Linked DNA regions of Draconibacterium halophilum. The protein of the gene in region 2 interacts with the protein of the main gene of each other region in a pairwise test. Links are inferred from orthologs where the notes say so. Each region holds a gene or a part of one and is shown on either strand. Other genes may lie near its edges.

Region 1 (2,910 bases), 2.6 Mb from region 2 along the record:
ACCCGTTGCTCCGCACACCACAACCAAAGAAGGGCGGGATTGCAAAACCTGCCATAACAGCTCGCTGGCACTAGGTTACGGCGACGGAAAATTGATCTATGAGATTACTCAAGGGAAAGGCAAATGGACTTTCTCTCCACTTTACCAGCGAGATGTATATGACGGTCTTCCGGCTGATGCCTGGATTGATTTCCTACAAACAAGAACTGGCAAAGTGGCTACACGTTCCAATGTTTCTCCGCTAAGTATTGAGCAGCAACAACAAATCTTAACGGTTGGCGCCTGCCTTACCTGCCACGATGACAACTCGGCTATTATGAAAACCACACTTACTGATTTTGAGGGACAGTTACAAAAACGAAGTTCGGTCTGTGTTCTTCCTGAATGGGAATAAAAGAATCCACAGGAAGTTCATAAACCAATCATATAATTCTCTATCTCATAGAAATTACTCTACATACCATTAACGAAATCCATTTTATGATATATATCACAAGAATTTGGTACATTGCACAATCATTAAAGGTGAAAATCCGGGATTATGGGGAACACTACTTGTAACTGCCAAGACTGTCAGCTTAAGGATATCTTTTTTTCTAACATAAAAACCGATGAACTCCTGAATATCTGCGACCTGAAAGTTGAAAAACAATATTCAAAAGGAGAATCAATTATTCAGGAAGGCGACCTAATTACTGAATTCTTATATATGAAAGAAGGCCTTGTAAAGCTTTCAAAAACAGCTATAAACGGCAAAGATCAGATTATAAGCTTTTCAAAACCATTTGATTTTGTGAGTCTCCTTTCTGTATTTTCTTCAAGCCAATACAAGTATTCTGTTACAGCAATTGAGGAAACAACGGTATGTATTCTACAATTAAGTGTTGTGAAAAATTTCGCTCAGGAAAATGCATTGTTTGTAATGGATATAATGGCACATATTAGCGAAATAACCGATAATATTATTCACGACAATCTGGAGATAAAACGGAAGCACCTTAAGGGACGTATTGCACACGTTTTGCTCTATTTTTCCGACTACATTTATAAAAATGATGAGTTTGAACTGCCGATATCCAGGCGCGAAATTGCCGAATATATTGGAATGACCACTGAAAATGTAATCCGAACTTTATCCGAATTTCGTAAAGATGAAATCATCAAAATAGTTGGAAAAGACATTCTGATTGTCGATAAAAAACGTCTGAAAAGTATTTCAGAATTTGGATGATTGTAAATCCTCCGGGCGGTTCAGGTTAGTAAACAGACGTTTATTCTCCACTTGCAATTCCCCGGCATCCAGCCAGTTTGTTTTCGACTCTTTCAACAGATTTTGCATTCTGTAATCATCAGATTGCAGCCTGTTTCCCATTGCGGGTAAAATGCTTTTGTTGTACAATGCTATCAGAGGCTCCGCACCTTTTTCGGTAAACGGGATAACAGCATCAAAATCGCCGGTGTTGGCCAGAAGAAATTTCAGAAAGTTACTATCAACAAAGGCAGCATCGACACTTAAAACCAGGTTCCAATCGGATTTTGATTGTTTTAATCCGGAAGATATACCGCCCATCGGGCCGCAGTTTTTTATCTCGTCTTCAATAACAGGGTAGCCAAAAGTTGTGTGTGACTGATGATTTGAACTAATTAACAACTCTGAAGAAATAGGTTTGCAAAGCTCAATTGCCCGTTCGAGCAAAGTTTGTCCATCGAGCTCCAGCAAAGCTTTGTCGGTGCCCATTCTTTTACTTTTCCCGCCGGCCAGAATTATTGTGGTGATTTGCATGTGCTAAAAGTACGGAAATAAAAAAAGCTCCAGATAAAATCTGAAGCTTTTGTAGGGTGGATGATGGGATTTGAACCCACGACCTCCGGAACCACAATCCGGCGTTCTAACCAACTGAACTACAACCACCATTTTGTTTGCGGGTGCAAATATAAATATTTTATTCTTTCTACAACTCAAAAAATATAATTTTTGAGTGCTATTTTTGAATGTAATAGCTAGTCGGAAAATTTATTCCGTACATTATGCAACCTCGCAAGCATATTCTTGTCATTAAAATTGAAAGATGAACAGTTGATACAGAAAGAGCACATACATAAAAAAATTATCGAAGCCTGTAAGAAAGGGGATAACCGGGCACGATACAAGCTGTATGAGCTGTACTCAAAAGCTATGTTCAATATTTGTTACCGAATGATGAATAACCGCGAGGAGGCCGAGGACATGTTGCAGGAAGCATTTACACAGGCATTTACCAAACTGGAATCGTTCCGTTACGAATCGAACTTCGGATCGTGGCTTAAACGCATTGTCGTAAACACATGCATTAATGCCATTAACAAACGAAAAGTAGATCTCACCTATTGCGAAGAGATTTACGACTACGACAGCGAACCGGAAAACAACGATTACGAACCGGAATTTACAGTAGCAAATATTACACAGGCAATAGAACACTTGCCCGAAGGAGGAAGAATGGTTTTTTCGTTATATCTGCTTGAGGGTTACGATCATGGCGAAATCGCACAAATACTGGAAATTAAAGAATCGACATCGAAAACCCAGTTTATGCGTGCCAAACGCCGAATTGTTGAACTATTAAAACAAACCCATGGAGATGCTATGGATAAAATATAAGCCATATGGAGAAGAATAGAATGGAAGAATTTATAAAAGCGAATCGCGAGGAGTTTGATTTCAGAACACCATCGCCCGAGGTTTGGGACAAAATTGACGCGGCCACGAAAAAAACAAAAGTTGTTTCGATGCGCCACTATTTTATCCGTGCTGCAGCAGTGGCTGTTATTCTAATTGCCACAGGAATAGTACTTTGGCAAACGAACCTGAACAGCCCGGCCAGACTTGCAGAGAATGCTGATCCGGAGCTAAAAGAACTTATTGAAGCC
Region 2 (3,035 bases):
AATCAGGCTTTCGTTTATCAGCCGAATGGTTTCGGGCTGCAAGGTAATAAAACCCGATGCTTTGGCAGTTCGTACCTGTTGTGGTTTGTGACCCACATCCACCATATTGGCTTTTCCTTCTTTGTTGATATGTGATAATTGGCTCATATTTTATCCTCCAATATTTGAAAAATCGTGTGATTCGGTTCCTACTCCCTTTTCCGGTTTGTTTTCAAGGGCCTGGTTGTATGCTTCTTCAACGCCCAATTCGCGGGTGCTGTAACGCAGTCCGGAGTGCAGGCATGGAACGATAAATCCGTCGGCAGTTAAACGCAGGCGGTTACATATTTTGCAAATGCCGCCTAAACCTCCGTCTACGGCATAAAACTCACCGGTGCGCAAATCCATCTGCCGAATAAAACGCAGCTTTAAACCTTTATTTTGGCAAAATTCCCGTACTTTCTGTTCGTCCTCCTCGTTTTCGCCGGGAATGCGAACAAAGTTGATTTTTACTGGTTGTAAATCGGCGTCCAGTGCTGCATCAATTCCCATCAATACATCGTTAAGTTCTCCAACGCGGGTAATCTTCTTGAATTTCGCGGGATTCATGGTGTCCAGACTGATGTTCACCCTTTTTAAACCGGCAGCTTTTAACGCTTTGGCATAACGTGGCAAAAGCACACCGTTTGTGGTCATGCCAATATCCTCAATCTCCGGAATAGCAGAAAGCTTACTTATCAGCTCCGGAAGATCTTTGCGCACTAACGGTTCACCTCCGGTAATTCGGAGTTTTCTAATCCCCAGTTTTACACCTGCCTTAACGATGTCGGTAATTTCGTCGAATGAAAGAATATCCTCGTGCTTTTTTAAAGGTAAACCTTCGGCCGGCATGCAGTATTCGCACCTGAAATTGCAGCGGTCGGTTACCGAAATGCGCAGGTAGTTGATATGTCTGTTAAAGTGGTCGTACATATGCAAATTCATTGGTTTGAATGGCGGAAACTCCCAGTGGTACCTCCAGAAGGGCATTTGCAAAAGCCAGTGAATTAATATGCGCCGATCCATGAAATGGAATTTCCGAAGTGGCTCCATTGTCATCAATAAAAACCGGAATAATTGCCAATCGATTGGTTTTTTTTCGTTGGAATGTAAAATTCATCCGGGCTTTTATACGCAAGGGATTGTAATTGGCTCCCAGTAATTTATTGATTGTTGGTTTGGCAATCAGTTCAAATTGCACAAATGACGACACGGGATTTCCTGAAAGTCCAAAAACAAACTTGCCTCCCTTTTCTGAAAAAGTCATTGGGTTACCCGGCTTAATACCCGTGTGATCCCAGTATATTTTAAATCCCTGTTCTTTCAAGATTTCTGGAATAAAATCGAAATCACCGACCGATGCTCCACCGGTGAAAACGATAAAATCACTCGTTCCCAATGCGGCGTTAAAGCTTTTCGTGAGCAATTCGTAGTCGTCAACCAGCATGAGTTCATCCACAATTTCAAGATTCATTTTCTTGAGCTGGGTGATCACCTGGCTGGAATTACTATTCCGAATCTGTCCTGGTTTTGGTGTTTCAGATGGTGGAACCAATTCACTACCAGTAGCAATTACAGTTACTTTTGGGCGTTTTGATACCAAAACCTCAGCATAACCAGCACCGGCAAGAACTGCCATTTGAGGAACATTTATTAACATTCCCTTTTTTAACAGCTTTTCACCTTTTTTATAATCTTCGCCGAGGTAACAAATATTTTTCTTTGTTTTTGGATTGGTACAACGTACTTTATTTTCAGAAAGCTCTTCAGCATCCTCAACCATAAATACGCAATCGCATTCGGAAGGAACAGCTGCGCCCGTCATAATTTTAACACACTGGTTTTTCCCAATTTTGACAGACGCGATTTTACCGGCATTTATTACTTCCAGCACTTCCAACTCATTGGCAATATCTTCGTAACTGCACGCAAAACCATCCATCGCTGATTTATTGAAAGGTGGCATATTTAAATCAGCAACTACATCTTCCAGTAGTACCCGGTTAAATGCATCTTTCAGAAGTATCTTTTCGGTCGGTAAAACCGGCGATAAATTGCCGATATGCTGTTGTATCTCTTTAAATTGGTTCATGAAATGAGTGAAAATTTATTGTTGTTGACCTGAATTTTGCTGTAATCAAATTTAAGGTTTTCTCCGTCATTATATACAATTATCGGATTGTGTATCAGATGATGTGGTTTTTTCACCATGTTTCCGGGCGATTGAACAAAAAAGAATAAACCGGGATTAATAATTTCATGTAATCCACCCGATTCGCAAACAATGGGTGTTTCAGGTAAATACGCTGACAGTTTTTCAAAAGCTTCGATAAGATATTCCGGTGCTGCCATTACAAAGAAAACCTGTTTGGCTCCTGCTTGTAACATCAGCGAACTGTCTTTACTTGTAATCTGCTTTTCCTGTAAAATAACATAGTGTTTATCTTTTTGAAGTACATCTTCGCTGTTGTGCTCATGAATATGCGAAGTGATTTTAAGTCCTGTAATGGGAGTTTGTTTGGATAATGATTCGATTATGCGACAGGCGAAATAGGTTTTTCCCACATTTCGCCCGTTGCCTGCAATCAATAGCAAGTTCGGATAATCGATTTTAGTATCTTGTTTTACTAGTGTCATTTAATACAACCTGAGTTCAGTTATAGATGTTAACCTCAGAATTACAGAAATGTGCGAGATTTGGACTGAAAATATCGCAAGAATAGCGGGCTATTTTAAGAGGTTTTCTGTTTAAAGATTGTGCATTTCTGTAATTTCCTTCGGGATTTACTAATTTTTGCATAAATCGTTTCATATTTTCTTGAATTATCCCGATAGTCCTTCAAAAATCTGCAATAATTTCTGCTAAAAATTTCCAGAAACTGAGGCAAGATTTATAATTGAACTCAGGTTAATATGTTTCAGGGAAGGGAAGGAGCTTCAGTTCTCCCAATGCAGAATTTGCTCTTTCTCCTTTCCAATTTACCCCGGCCTTACCGGGATGCGGGAGGACCACCTGT

Evidence for each region. The genes of interacting proteins can lie anywhere in the genome.
Region 1: the proteins of G0Q07_RS08810 (region 2) and G0Q07_RS19400 interact in binary tests that used the Escherichia coli proteins (3 or more experiments, as listed by UniProt). The link is inferred for Draconibacterium halophilum from one-to-one orthologs.

What each region holds. Positions count from the first base shown.
Region 1 is NZ_CP048409.1:4,746,102-4,749,011, forward strand. It holds G0Q07_RS19400 (molybdenum cofactor guanylyltransferase), read right to left. Parts: upstream 1,784-2,910; coding sequence 1,217-1,783; downstream 1-1,216. Other genes in the region: G0Q07_RS19390 (cytochrome b family protein), read left to right, coding at 1-394; G0Q07_RS19395 (Crp/Fnr family transcriptional regulator), read left to right, coding at 542-1,231; G0Q07_RS19410 (RNA polymerase sigma factor), read left to right, coding at 2,078-2,641; G0Q07_RS19415 (hypothetical protein), read left to right, coding at 2,647-2,910. UniProt on the Escherichia coli protein: Transfers a GMP moiety from GTP to Mo-molybdopterin (Mo-MPT) cofactor (Moco or molybdenum cofactor) to form Mo-molybdopterin guanine dinucleotide (Mo-MGD) cofactor.
Region 2 is NZ_CP048409.1:2,181,983-2,185,017, forward strand. What follows is about bases 23-2,987. They hold G0Q07_RS08810 (molybdopterin molybdotransferase MoeA), read right to left. Parts: upstream 2,111-2,987; coding sequence 935-2,110; downstream 23-934. Other genes in these bases: moaC (cyclic pyranopterin monophosphate synthase MoaC), read right to left, coding at 23-147; G0Q07_RS08805 (GTP 3',8-cyclase MoaA), read right to left, coding at 151-963; G0Q07_RS08815 (molybdopterin-guanine dinucleotide biosynthesis protein MobB), read right to left, coding at 2,107-2,655. Also shown: more of moaC, read right to left, coding at 1-22. UniProt on the Escherichia coli protein: Catalyzes the insertion of molybdate into adenylated molybdopterin with the concomitant release of AMP.